DNA from 2 places in the Roseivivax sp. genome. Region 2 is predicted to be linked to the other one. Evidence: riboswitches for the same ligand, from Rfam matches in the RefSeq annotation. Region 2 holds a riboswitch; the other holds the start of a gene.
The links. Region 2 has a riboswitch for cobalamin ahead of ACX938_RS12960 (DUF1636 family protein). Riboswitches for the same ligand answer to the same signal wherever they lie in the genome.

Region 1: linked by a shared signal. The riboswitch ahead of ACX938_RS12230 (hypothetical protein) and the one ahead of ACX938_RS12960 (DUF1636 family protein) in region 2 are both predicted to bind cobalamin.

The regions. Positions count from the first base shown of each region.
Region 1 is NZ_JBTOLZ010000015.1:5,706-12,745, forward strand. Features, by position in the region: gene ACX938_RS12215 (FecCD family ABC transporter permease) at 1-659, opposite strand, end outside; gene ACX938_RS12220 (ABC transporter substrate-binding protein) at 709-1,647, opposite strand; partial or broken gene ACX938_RS12225 (ABC transporter ATP-binding protein) at 1,911-2,474, opposite strand; gene ACX938_RS12230 (hypothetical protein) at 2,471-2,767, opposite strand; cobalamin riboswitch at 2,909-3,091, opposite strand; gene zrgA (zinc uptake protein ZrgA) at 3,365-4,045, shown strand; gene ACX938_RS12240 (ABC transporter ATP-binding protein) at 4,042-4,728, shown strand; gene ACX938_RS12245 (ABC transporter permease) at 4,725-5,975, shown strand; gene ACX938_RS12250 (DUF3299 domain-containing protein) at 5,972-6,478, shown strand; gene ACX938_RS12255 (DUF3299 domain-containing protein) at 6,475-6,981, shown strand.
Region 2 is NZ_JBTOLZ010000016.1:51,644-58,683, reverse strand. Features, by position in the region: gene ACX938_RS12970 (cobyric acid synthase) at 1-866, opposite strand, end outside; gene cobO (cob(I)yrinic acid a,c-diamide adenosyltransferase) at 1,297-1,905, opposite strand; cobalamin riboswitch at 2,009-2,229, shown strand; gene ACX938_RS12960 (DUF1636 family protein) at 2,319-2,696, shown strand; gene cobW (cobalamin biosynthesis protein CobW) at 2,698-3,750, shown strand; gene cobN (cobaltochelatase subunit CobN) at 3,755-7,040, shown strand, end outside.

The sequences.
Region 1 (7,040 bases), on a different contig from region 2:
TTGAGCGCGCCGGCGCGGCTCAGGAGCCAGGCCCCGGAGCCCGCCAGGATGACCAGCGGGTAGATCAGCTGGTCCCATTGCGCGAGGCCCAGACCGCCCAGCATCCAGAAGACCACCGTGTGCGAGGCCCGCGGATCGCCGAGGAAGATCAGCACATTGGCCGCCGCCATGACGATGAAGGACACCGCGACACCGGCCAGGACCAGCCGGTCGGCGCTGGTCGCCTCGGTGAAGCGCGACACCGCCAGCACGATGCCGGTGGCCATGAGCGCGCCCAGAAAGGCCAGGACCGGGACCGTCAGGAGACCCAGGAACAGCCCGGTGTGCAGAAGCGCCAGGATCGCGCCGAAAGCGCCGCCCGAGGAGATCCCCAGAAGATGCGGATCCGCCAGGGGATTGCGCGTCACCGCCTGCAGGCTGGCGCCGACCAGCGCGAGGCCGGCGCCGACCATCATGGCCAGAAGCGCCCGGGGAAACCGGATCTCCCAGATGATCGCGGCCTGGCCCTCGGACCACTGCGGGGTGATGCTGCCGGGCGCGATCTTCTCGGCCAGCACGCCCCAGACCGTGGTGAAACCGACCTGGACCGCGCCGACCGAGATGGCCAGTGTCAGGGAGGCCACGAGGACCACCACCCCGGCGGCGAGCAGTATAGGCAGCTTGGGCCAGGCGCCTGGGCCTGCGGAGAGATCGGTTCCGCGGATCACCTCACTCTCCCCAGAAGCTCTCGGCGAGCGTCTTGACCGCCGCGATGTTGCGCGGACCGGGGGTTGCCTCGACGTAATCGAGCGTGACGAAACGGTCATTCTTCACCGCCGCGATCCCGGCGAAGGCGGGGTTCGACATCAGGAAGGCGCGCTTCTCCTCCGCGGTGACCTCGCCGTAGTCCACGATCACCACGATCTCGGGATCGCGCGCGACGACCTCCTCCCAGGAGACGGTCGCCCAGCTTTTCTCGAAATCATCCATGACGTTGCGCCCGCCCGCGGCCTCGATCAGCGCGGTCGGCATGGCGTAGCGCCCGGCGGTGAAGGGCGTGTCCTGCCCGCTGTCGTAGACAAAGACCCGCGGGGGCGCGCCGGTCTCGAGCCCGGCGGTGAGCTCGGCAAGCTCGGCGCGGTATCCCGCGACCAGCGCCTCGGCGCGGGCCTCGACCTCGAAGATGCGGCCGAGGTTCATCAGGTCGGCATACATGTCCTCGAGGCTGGCTTTGCCCTTGTCCATGACATGCGTGCAGCTCTCGGTCAGCTCGTAGACCTGGATTCCGAAGGGTGCGAGCGTCTCGGGCGTCACCTCCCCGCCGACCGTCATGCCGTAGTTCCAGCCGGCGAAGAGGAAGTCGGCCTCCGCGCCCAGCAGAACCTCCTTGGTGGGCTTGCGGGCGGCCAGTTCCGGCAGCGCCGCGACCCCGGAGCGCATCCCGGCGTCGAGCGACTTCCAGCCGGAGATGCCGGTGTAGCCCACCATGCGGTCGGCCAGCCCCAGGACCAGCATCATCTCGGTCAGGTTGATGTCGTTGGAGACCGCGCGTTCGGGCGGGGCCTCGAAGGTCACGCGGCGGTCGCAGCTCTGGACGGTGGTCTGCGCGAAGGCGGTGCCGGCGGTGCCGAGCAGGGCGGCGAGGAGGGGGAGATGGAGGAGTTTCATGCCTGTTCCAGGTCTCGTGTCAGGTGAAAGGAGAGATGATCCGCGCCGCTGTGCGACAGGGTTTCCCGGCGCGTGCCGACCTCGAAGGCGCGCGCGACGCCGGCTTCGGTCAGCACCCGGTCCGGCGGGCCGAAGCCGCAGGTCCGGCCGTCTTTCAGCAGCAGAACCTCGTCGCAGTGGCAGAGCGCCATGTTCAGGTCGTGCAGCGAGGTCACGATGGTCATCGGCAGGTCGCGGATCAGCCGCAGCACCTCGAGCTGGTGGCGGATGTCGAGGTGGTTGGTCGGCTCGTCGAGGATCAGGAGGCGCGGCTCCTGCGTCAGAGCGCGGGCCACCATGACCCGCTGCCGCTCGCCGCCCGAGAGGGTGCCGAGGTGCCGATGGGCGAAGCCGCAGAGGTCCATGCGCGTGAGCGCGTCCTCGATGATTGCCCGGTCGGCTGCGCTGGTGCCACCCCCGAAGCCACCCCCAAAGCCGCGCCGATGCGGGGTGCGCCCGAGTGCCACGATCTCCCGCACGGTGAGCGCGAAATCGGTCGGCTGCTCCTGCAGGACGGCGGCGACGCGGCGCGCCACGGCCAAGGCGGAGAGCTGCCAGATGTCCCTGCCGTCGAGACACACACTGCCGCTCTGCGGGCGGAGAAACCGGTAAAGGAGCCGCAGAAGCGTGGTCTTGCCCGCGCCGTTCGGACCCACGACCCCGAGCACCCGCCCGGGGGGCAGGGAAAAACTGGTCTCGTGCAGGACCCTCTGGCGGCCGCCCCGGGGCGCCCAGGACACCCGGTCCAGCGTCAGCGCGGCGGCGGGGGACGAAGATGCCCCGCTCATGTCATCAGCCTGCGGGCCCGCGCCCCGCCGCGCCGCACGCGCTTCGGGACGGAGAGCGCCAAGGGCGCGAGCGGTGTCGCGAGCGACTCGCCCAGGAGCCTGCAGAACCGCGCCACGGCGGGAGAACTCGCGGCCAGCGGCAGCGCCACCGCGCGGGCCCGAAGCGCCTCCTGCCGGTATCCGGCGTCGCCGGGCAGGGCGCCCAGCCATTGCAGGTAGCCGAGCTGCGCCATCTCTTCCGCCCGGTCGGGCGGCAGCGGTCCTACGTCGAGTTGCAGTAAGGTCTGTGCCAATAACATCGCGCCCTCCGCGCTTGATCGCGGAGCGGGCGGGATACCGGCGATGTCACAAGCCCTGTCGGGTCCATCTCTGGCACTCCTCCCACGGCACCCCGCCTGGGTTGAAGGTGACTGCAGGGCCCGTCGGGCCCCGGAGATGGCAGGTCTCCTGACTTGCGGGTCGTCGCTGTCCCGAACCTTCCCGAGCCGTATTGGCCCAGTGGTCAACCTCGGGGTGCTCGCCGCCTACAGTTGCGGGGGCAGTCGCGGAATTGGCGCCCGAGGCGCCGCACCGCGTTCCCTTTTCATCTCTCGGGCCGTCAGCCGTCGAGAACCATCGGGCGCCACAAGCGCAGATCGGGGGCTGTGGGTCAATGGCGGATCAGGGGGGCGGTGCTTGTCGGCGCGAGGTGGATGGCCCGGGTCCGAGGCGTGCGCATCAGAGGCTTTCCGGGTGGTGGATCAGGGAATCAGGGTCGGGTTTCGGCGTTCCACGGTGTCGCGCGCGGTCCGCGACCCGCGGCCGACGCCACTGCGCACAGTAAACACCGCCGCGCGGGTCTTGCCATGGCCTGCGCATTTCATCATCCATATCGGGGTAAAGGAGCGCCCATGAAACCGACCGTTCTGACCCTCGTCCTCGCATCGGCTGCCGCCTCCGCCGCGACCGCCACGCCCGCGCAGGAAGCCCGCGAGATGGGCGCGCATGTGCATGGCGTCTCCACGGCTGAAATCGCAGTCGAACAGGGCCGGGTGGAGATCACCCTCCATTCGCCGGGCGCGGACATCGTCGGCTTCGAATACCCGGCGCGGTCGACCGAGGAGAAGGAGGCCGTCGCCGCGGCCATCCGCCAGTTCCTCGCGCCTGAGACCATCGTGACCCTGCCGGAACCCGCGGGCTGCCGGCTGACCGAGGTTGTGGCGCAGCTTCACGGCGGCGGGCATGACGATGCGCAGGACGCGAACCACGCCGAGAGCGACGACCACGGCCACGACCACGACACACATGCCGAGGGCGAGGACCACGCGCACGAGGCGGGCGAGGATCACGACCACGACGCCCACGGCGAGGACGACGACCACGACCACGCCGAAGAGCACAGCGCGGACCACAGCGAGTTCCACGTCACCTATGGTTTCGCCTGCGACGAGGAAGACGCGCTCACGACCCTGGGCTTTCCCTTCTTCGAGACCTTCGGCAACGCCCGGGAGATCGAGGTGCAATATGTCACCGAGGCGGGCGCCGGTCTGGCGGCGCTGACCCCGGGCGCCGCCGAGCTCACGCTCGAATGACCGAACCGGCGCTGGCGCTCGAGGCTCTGCGCTTCCGCTGGCCGGGGCGGGGATCCTTCGGGCTGTCGGTGCCGGGCTTCACCATGGCGGCGGGCGAGCGCGTCCTGCTTCTGGGCGAAAGCGGGTCCGGCAAGTCGACGCTGCTCTCGCTGATCTGCGGCATCGTCACGGCGGGCTCGGGCCGCGTCCGCGTCGGCGGGCAGGACCTCGCGGCGCTCACTGCGGGCGCGCGCGACCGGTTCCGGGCGGAGCGGATCGGCGTCATCTTCCAGCAGTTCAACCTGCTGCCCTATGCCAGCGTGGCGGACAACATCCTGCTGCCGCTGCGCTTCGCACCGGAGCGGCGCGCGCGGGCCACCCCGGGCGAGGCCCGCGCCCTCTGCGCAGCGCTGGCGCTGCCCGAGAGCGTGCTTGCCAGCAAGGCCGGGCGGCTCTCGGTCGGCCAGCAGCAGCGCGTCGCGGTGGCCCGGGCGCTGATCGGCCAGCCGCCGCTGATCGTCGCCGACGAGCCGACCTCGGCGCTCGATGCCGCGACGCAGGACAGCTTCCTGGGCCTGATGTTCGACCGGCTGGAGGCGACCGGGGCCTCGCTTTTGATGGTCAGCCATGACGAACGCCTCGGCGCCCGCTTCGACCGCGTGGTGCGGCTGGCGGAGATCGCCGACATCGAGGCGCCCGCATGATCCTGCGACTGGCCTTTGCCTCGCTCCTGGCGCGCGCCCTGACCGTGGGCATGACGGTGCTGGCCATCGCGCTGTCGGTGGCGCTGTTCCTCGGTGTCGAGAAGGTGCGCACCGGCGCGCGGGCGAGCTTCGCCGACACGATCTCGGGCACCGACCTGATCGTCGGCGCGCGCTCGGGCTCGGTGCAGCTCTTGCTCTACTCGGTCTTCCGCATCGGCAATGCCACCAACAACGTCACCTGGCAGAGCTACCAGGACATCGCCGCGCGGCCCGAGGTCGACTGGATCGTCCCGATCTCGCTTGGCGACAGCCACCGCCAGTTCCGCGTCATGGGCACCACCGGGGCCTTCTTCGAGCACTACCGCTACCGCGGCGGCCGCGCGCTGGAGATCGCCCAGGGGCAGGGCCTGGGCGACCTCTACGACGCGGTGATCGGCGCCGAGGTGGCGGCCGCGCTGGGATACGCGGTGGGCGATCCGATCGTGGTTAGCCACGGGCTCGCCTCCTTCACCGATCACGGCGACCAGCCGTTCCGGGTCGCGGGCATCGTGGCCCGCACCGGCACGCCGGTGGACCGCACGGTGATCGTCAGCCTCGAGGCGATCGAGGCGATCCATGTCGACTGGCGCTCGGGCGCCCAGCGGCCCGGGCCCGCGACCCCGGTGGAGCGCATCCGCGAGATGGACCTGACGCCCTCGGCGGTGACGGCGGCCTTGGTCGGCACGCAGTCGCGCCTGCAGGTCTTCGGGTTGCAACGCTGGATCAACCAATACCCCGAGGAGCCGCTTCTGGCGGTGCTGCCGGGCGTCGCGCTGCAGGAGCTCTGGCAGATCGTCGGGGTGGCCGAGACGGCGCTGATCGGTGTCTCCGCCATGGTCGTGGTCACCGCGCTTCTGGGCATGATGGCGATGATCTTCTCCTCGCTGAACGAACGCAGGCGCGAGATGGCGATCTGGCGGGCCATGGGCGCGCGGCCGGCCACGATCCTCGGGCTTCTGGTGCTGGAGGCCGCGCTGATGGCGGCCCTCGGCGCGGGCCTCGGGCTGGCGTTGCTTTACGCCGGGCTCGTCATCGCGCAGCCGCTGGTCGACAGCGCCTTCGGCCTCTGGCTGCCGATCGCGCCGCCGACGCTGCGCGAAGCGGCGGTTCTCGCGCTTGTGATCGCCGCGGCGGCGCTGACCAGCCTTCTGCCGGCGCTTCGGGCCTACCGCCTGTCCCTGGCCGATGGCATGATGGTGCGGACATGACACCCGCCCGTCTTTCCCGGCGCCGGCTCTTGGCGCTTTCCGCCGCCTGCCTTGTTCCGGGGCCGGCGCAGGCGGCCAAATACCGGGCGCTGGCCTGGGACGACCTGATGCCGCCCGGTCTGCCCTATGGCGAGATCGTCGGTCCCGGCTTCATCGACGAGGCCAATGACATCTGGAACCCGCAGTATGACGCCAACGGGCTGCAGGTGCGCCGCGATCTCGACGGGGTGCGGATCCGGCTTCCGGGCTACATCATCCCCTTCGAGACCGCGCGCGGCGGCGTGACCGCCTTCATGCTGGTGCCTTACGTCGGCGCCTGCATCCACACCCCGCCGCCGCCGCCGAACCAGCTGGTCTTCGTCCGGACGGACAGGCCCTGGCCCAACGAGTCCATGTGGGACCCGGTCTTCGTCTTCGGGCGGCTCTCCGCCAAACCCATGGCGACGCAGATCGCGGACGCGGGCTACCAGATGAGTGCCGAAAGGATCGAGAGCTACCGATGACACCTCCCAGACCCTGCCGGCGGGCGGTCCTGCTTGGCCTCTCCGCGCTTGCCCTGACCGCCCCGGCGCGGGCCGAGACCGTGAACGATCTGACCTGGGACGACCTGCGGCCCGAGGGCGACAGCGCGCCGCCGGCCTTCCTGAAGGACGTGCTGCCGCACGACGAAAGCGCGATGGCGGCCGGGCAGCCGCAGTCCACGGGGATAAGGACGGATTGGAACGGGGCCATCGTGCGGATGTCCGGTTTCGTCGTGCCCATCGACCAGCGCGCCACGGGCGTCACCGCCTTCATCCTGGTGCCCTATGTCGGCGCCTGCGTGCATGTCCCGCCGCCGCCGGCCAACCAGCTGGTCTTCGTGACCACCGAGACCCCCTATGAGACCTCGGGTCTTTTCGAGGCGGTCACCGTCACCGGCATGTTCGGCACGGCGGCGACCTCGACCCAGCTTGCCGAGATCGGCTACGCGCTCTCGGCGGACGAGATCCGGCCGTATCGGCGGTAGGGGGCTTGGCCCGAGGGCGTTGCGCGCGATGACCTCGAAGGGCGGAGCGCGAGCGGTCC
Region 2 (7,040 bases):
TCGCCGGGCAGCGCCTCGCCGGGGCCCAGCATGGTCAGCCGCACGCCCGGCTCCTGCGCCAAGGGGTCGAGATCGTCGAAATTCGCGATCCGCGAGAGCCGCAGGCAGACCACATGCAGCCCCTCCGCCCCGGGGCCCGAGCGGATGTCGAGCGCATCCTCGGCAGGCAGCTTCCAGGCCTCGGGGAACCAGGGCAGGATGCCGAAACCCGGCCAGCCGGTGCGCGCCTCGATCAGCGCGTAGCCCTCGTCGAAAAGCCGCGGGTCGCCGCGGAACTTGTTCACCAGGAAGCCCGCGACCATGTCCCGGTCGCCGGGCTCGAGCAGCGCCTCGGTGCCGACGATCTGCGCGATCACCCCGCCCCGGTCGATGTCGCCGGCCAGCACCACCGGCACATCCGCCGCCCGGGCGAAGCCCATGTTGGCGATGTCGCCGGGCCGGAGGTTGACCTCGGCGGGGCTGCCTGCGCCTTCGACCACCACCAGGTCATGCGCGGCCCGGAGCCGGGCAAAGCTCTCCTGCACCGCGCCCATGAGCCTGGTCTTCAGCGCCGCGTAGTCCCGCGCCCGGGCGGTGGTCAGCCGCTTGCCCTGGACCACCACCTGCGCGCCGGTGTCGGTCTCGGGCTTCAGAAGCACCGGGTTCATGTCGACCCGCGGCGCGAGGCCCGCCGCCCGCGCCTGCAGCGCCTGGGCGCGGCCGATCTCGCCGCCGTCCGAGGTCACCGCGGCGTTGTTCGACATGTTCTGCGGCTTGAAGGGCGCCACCGAGAGCCCGCGCCGCCGCGCCGCCCGGATCAGCCCCGCCACCAGCATGGACTTTCCGACATTGCTGCCGGTGCCCTGGATCATCAGCGCCCGGCTCATGCGCCGAACCCCGCGGCGGCACCCGCGCCATTAACCTTAACGCCGCCGCCGACCCTCACAAAACCGCGCAACGCCTCCTCAAACGCGCCCCGAACCAAACCAACCGCCTCGCGCGCCCCGCCGAACCCACGCCACACACCATCACACAAAACCGCACCGCGACCCGCCCGGCACGCGACCAACCCAAACTTGCCGTCCAGCGCCGCACGCGCCCCTTTTGCAGATGGGTCGCGCACGGCGCCTTCAGCTTGGGCGGCGATCGGGACCTCTCCCTCCACCGCGACGCCAGGGTAGCGCGCGAAGTGTAAAGAAACCCTTGCTTCAGGTTGGCGAAAATACCTTGGGGGAACCGCCCGGAGGGCGGTGGGGGCAAAGCCCCCGGAGCGCCGCGCAGCGGCGCTGGCGTCCCCCGAGGCCGCACCTAAGAACATCAGAACTCCACGCCCGCCTGGGCGCGCACCCCCTCGCGGAAGGGATGTTTCACCAGTTCGAACTCGGTCACCAGGTCGGCGGCCTCGATCAGCTCGGGCTTGGCGTTGCGCCCGGTCAGCACGACATGGGTCATCTCGGGCTTCTCGGTCAGCAGGAAGTCCACCACCTCGTCGATGTCGAGGTAGTCGTAGCGCAGCGCGATGTTGATTTCGTCGAGCAGCACGAAGGAGATCTCCGGGTCGCGGATCTGCTCTTTCGCGGTCTCCCAGCCGGCGCGGGCGGCGGCGATGTCGCGGTCGCGGTCCTGGGTCTCCCAGGTGAAGCCCTCGCCCGAGACGAAGAACCGGCACTCCTCGGCAAAGCGCTCGCGCAGGAAGGTCCGCTCGCCGGTCTCCCAGTCGCCCTTGATGAACTGCACCACCGCGCAGGGCATGCCATGGGCGATGCAGCGCATGATCATCCCGAAGGCCGAGGAGCTCTTGCCCTTGCCCTTGCCGGTGTGCACCACGATCAGACCCTTTTCCTCGGTCTTGGTCTTCATCATCTCGTCGCGGGCGGCCTTGATGCGCTTCATCTTGGCGTTGTGGCGGGCGGTGGCGTCGTCCATGGCGGGGCTCCTTCGCGGCTTTGGCCACTGACTGGCAGGCGCCGCCCGGCCCGTCAATCGCCGGGGTGTCTCTGGCCGCTTGACAGCGCGTGGGTCGCGGCGCAACAAGGCATATGCGCAAGGTGCCCCGGCGCGTCCGGGGTGAAAAGGGAATGCGGACCGCCCGGCCCCCCGGGAGGCAGCCGCAGCCGCCCCCGCGACCGTGACCCGGAGAGGTCGCCCCTCCGCCACTGGCCCCGTCACGGGTCGGGAAGGCAGGGCGCCCGAGAGGCCCGCGCCTCACATCCGGAAAGCCGGGAGACCTGCCTCGCGCCGAGGAAGTGCAACCGGACGGGGTGTGCCGGTGGCCGCGGGCTCAGAGCCTTCGTGCCATCTTTCATGCCCCTTCCCCCGATCAGAATGGGACCGTCCCGTTGAAAGACCTGCCCGACCGCCCGCCCGCGGAGCTCTTGATCTGCACCACCTGCCGCCGTGGCCAGGAGGTCACCGAGGACGGCACCCGGCCCGGCGCCGCGCTGTACGAGGCGCTCGAGGGCTCGATGCCCGAGGGCGTCACCCTGCGCGCGGTGGAATGCCTGCAGAACTGCGAGGGCGGCTGCACCGTGGCGCTGCGCGGCGCGGGCCGCTGGACCTATGTCTTCGGCAACCTGCACGAGGCCTCGGACCTCGAGGTCCTGCGCGAGGGCGCCGCGAAATACCACGCCAGCGCCAACGGGCTGATCCCCTGGCGCGAGCGTCCGCAACATTTCAAGAAAAACTGCGTGGCCCGCGTGCCGCCAATGGAGGGCTGACATGGCCGATCTCGAGAAACTTCCCGTCACCATCGTCACCGGCTTCCTGGGCTCGGGCAAGACCACGCTGATCTCGGAGCTGATGAAGAACCCCGGCGGCAAGCGCCTGGCCGTGGTCGTGAACGAGTTCGGCGATGTCGGCGTCGACGGCGAGATCCTGAAGGGCTGTGCGATCCCCGACTGCCCGGCGGAAAACGTGGTGGAGCTGGCCAACGGCTGCATCTGCTGCACCGTGGCCGATGACTTCATCCCCACGATCGAGGCGCTCCTGAAGCTCGACCCGCGCCCCGAGCACATCCTGATCGAGACCTCGGGCCTGGCGCTGCCGAAGCCGCTCCTGAAGGCTTTCGACTGGCCGGACATCCGCTCGAAGATCACCGTCGACGGCGTGGTGGCGCTCGCCGATGCCGAGGCAGTCGCCGCGGGCCGCTTCGCCCCCGATGTGGCCGCCGTCGACGCCCAGCGACAGGCCGACGACAGCATCGACCACGAGACCCCGCTGTCGGAGGTCTTCGAGGACCAGATCTCCTGCGCCGACATCGTGCTGCTGACCAAGCCCGACCTCGCCGGCCCCGAGGGCGTGACCCGCGCCCGCGAGGTCATCGCCGCCGAGGCGCCGCGCAGCCTGCCGGTGGTCGAGGTCGCCGAGGGCCGCGTCGACCCCCGGGTGATCCTGGGCCTGGGCGCCGCCGCCGAGGACGACATCGAGGCGCGCCCCTCGCATCACGACGGGGTGCCCGAACACGACCACGACGACTTCGAAAGCATCGTCGTCGCCCTGCCCGAGCTCACCGCCCCCGCCGATCTGGCCGCGCGCATCGAGCGGCTCGCGCGCGAGCAGAACATCCTGCGGGTCAAGGGCTACGCCAGCGTCGCGGGCAAGCCGATGCGGCTTCTCGTGCAGGCAGTGGGTGCGCGGGTGCGCCACCAGTTCGACCGGCCCTGGGGCCCGGGCGAGGCCCGCGAGGGGCGCTTGGTGGTCATCGCCGAGCACGACGACATCGACCGCGCCGCGATCACCCGCATTCTGACCGCGGCGGAAGAGACCGCCTGAGACCATGCATGTCGTCTTCCGCGAAAGCCACGGGCTCGACGAGACCGACACGCCGACCGACCTGGGCCAGAGCCCGGCCGAGATCGTGGCGCTGTCCTTCTCGGATTCGGACCTCGGGGCCTTCGCGGCGGGCTGGAAGCGCGGCGGCGGGCGGCAGGGCAAGCTGCCGAGCCTGCGGCTGGCCAATATCGCGGCGCTGCGCCATCCGCTCTCGGTCGACACCTATGTCGAACAGACGCTCGAGGGCGCCCATGGCATCCTGATCCGGCTGATTGGCGGGCAGCCCTATTGGCCCTACGGCCTGCAGCAGATCGAGGCCTTGGCCCGGCAGAAGGGCATCGCCCTGGCGGTCCTGCCGGCGGACGGCCGCGAGGATCCCCGGCTCGACGAGATCTCGACGGTGCCGGTCTCGACCCTGCGGCGGCTGGCGCATCTCTGCGACACCGGCGGCGCGGTGGCCGCGCAGGCGGCGCTGGCGCAGATGGCGCTGGCGGCGGGGCTCTACGCGGGTCCGGTGCGGGGCGTGAAGGCGCTCCCGCTGGTCGGCGCCTGGACGCCGGAACATGGCGTGACCTGCCCGGCGCTGGCGCGCCTCGGGGCGCTGCCGGACGCGGGGTCTTTCGACGAGGGCGACACGCAGCCCGCCCGCGCCCCCGAGGCCCCCGAAAAACCCCTGGTCCTCGTCGTCTTCTACCGCTCCTTCCTCGCCGCCGCCGACCTCGCCCCGGTCGAGGCGCTTTTCACCGCGCTCAGGCACCGCGGCTTCGCGGTCCTCGGCCTTTTTGCCCCCTCGCTCAAGGCGCCCGACGCGTCGGGCTGGCTCGAGCGGCAGGTGGCGGGGCTCGACCCGGTCGCGGTGGTCAATGCCACGGCCTTCTCCGGCAAGGGCAGCGCGGGCAGCTCGCCGCTCGACGCGGGCGGCGTGCCGGTCTTCCAGGTGGCGCTCGCCACCTCGACCCGGAAAGCCTGGGACGAGGCCGAGCGCGGCTTCTCGCCCGCCGACCTCGCCATGCATGTCGTGCTGCCCGAGGTCGACGGACGGCTCTTCGCGGGTGTCGCGAGCTTCAAGGAGCCCGAGCCCCGCGACCCCGACCTGCAGTTCGCCCGCCTGCGCCATGTGCCCGAGCCCGACCGCATCGCCGCGCTCGCCGACCGGGTGGCGGGCTGGCACCGGCTCGCCGCCTGCCCCACGGCCCGGCGCCGGGTGGCGCTGGTCCTCTCGACCTATCCCGGGCGGGACTGGAACATGGCCCATGCGGTGGGCCTCGACGCGCTGGCCTCGGGCGAGGCGATCCTCGGCGACCTGGCCGAGGCGGGCTACACCCTCGCCCCCGGCGCGCCGCTTGCCGAGGCGCTCGAGACCGCCGAGATCACCTGGCCGCTCGCCGACTACGAGGCCGCGCTGGCCCGGCTGCCGCAGGCGCTCCGCGACGACCTCGAAGCCGCCTGGGGGCCCGCCCGTGACGCCGCGGACAACGGTGCGCTGCGCTTCCGCGCGCTTCGCCGCGGCCAGGCCCTGGTCGCGCTGCAGCCCGAACGCGGGCACCGCGCAGAGCGCGAGGACGACTACCACGACCTCGCCCGCACGCCCTGCCATGCCTATGTCGCCTTCTACCTCTGGCTCCGCGGAGAGGCCGACGCACTGGTTCATGTCGGCGCCCATGGCACGCTGGAATGGCTGCCAGGGAAATCGGTGGCGCTGTCTTCCGAGTGCTGGCCCGAGGCGCTGACCGGCGCGCTGCCGGTGATCTATCCCTTCATCGTCAACGACCCCGGCGAGGCCGCCCAGGCCAAGCGCCGGATCGGCGCGGTGACGCTGGGCCATGTCCCGCCGCCGCTGGCCGACAGCAAGACGCCCGACCGGCTCCTGCGGCTCGAGGCGCTGCTCGACGAGTTCTCCAACGCCGACGGGCTCGACCCGCGCCGCCGCGACCGGCTGATCGACGACATCCGCATGGAGGCCCGCGCCGAGGGCGTCGAGGAGGACCTCGGCATCGACGGCGCCATGTGCGAGGCCGAGGCGGTGACCCGCATCGACCGCTTCGTCTGCGACGTGAAGGAAAGCCGCTACGGCGACGGGCTGCACGTCTGGGGCCGCACGCGGGAGGACCACCCGGACGACATGGCCGAGGCCGCCCGCGCCGAGCGGCAGGGGCTGCTCGACGCGCTTGCCGGGCGGCGCATCGCGCCCGGACCCTCGGGCTCGCCCTGGCGCGGCCGGCGCGACGTGCTGCCGACGGGCCGCAACCTCTTCACCACCGACCCCCGCGCGGTGCCGAGCCGGGCGGCCTACGCCCAGGGCGGCCGCCTCGCCGAGGAACTGGTGCGCCGCCACCTGCAGGACGAGGGCGACTGGCCGAAAAGCGTGGTGGTGGACCTCTGGGGCTCGGCCACCATGCGCACCGCGGGCGAGGAGTTCGCCATGGCGCTCGCGCTCCTGGGCGTGCGGCCGGTCTGGGACGAGGGCACCGAGCGGGTCTCGGGCATCGAGGTCCTGCCCATCGCCGAGCTGGAGCGCCCGCGCATCGACGTCACCCTGCGGGTCTCGGGCCTCTTCCGCGATGTCTTCCCGGTGCTGACCGCGCTTTTCCAGCAGGCGGTGCGCGCGCTGGCCGCCCGCGACGAGGCGGCGGACTGGAACCCCTATGTCGGCCACGAGGGCGCGCGGGTCTTCGGCCCCGCGCCCGGCTCCTTCGGCCTCGCCATGGGGCCCGAACTGACCGACTACAGCGACGAGGCCCGCGCCCGGGCGGGCGAGGCCTGGCTCGCCGCCTCGGCCTGGGCGCTCGACGGCGAGGCCGCGGTCGAGGACCGATCCGCGATCCGCGACCGGGTGGCGGGCGCCGAGGCTTTCGTGCACCTCCAGGACCTGCCCGAGACCGACATCCTGCTGGCCGAGGATTACGCCAGCCACGAGGCGGGCTTCGCCGCAGCCCAGGGCGTCGCGGGCGGCGCGGCGCGGCTCTGGCACCTCGATGCGACCAACCCCGAGGAACCCCGCGCCCGGGCGCTTTCCGAAGAGGTCGCCCGCGTGGTCCGCGCCCGCGCCACCCATCCCGGCTGGATCGCCGGCATGAGGCGCCACGGTTTCCGAGGCGCCGCCGAGATCGCCGCCACGCTCGAGAACATGGCCGCCTTCGCGCATCTGGCCGACGCGGTCGCGCCGCATCTCTTCGACGCCTTCCACGCCGCGACGCTCGGCGACGCCGAGGTGCGCGACTTCCTTTCCGAGGCCAACCCCGAGGCGCTCGAGGCCATGCGCGCGCGCTTCGAGGCGCTGCGCGCGGCGG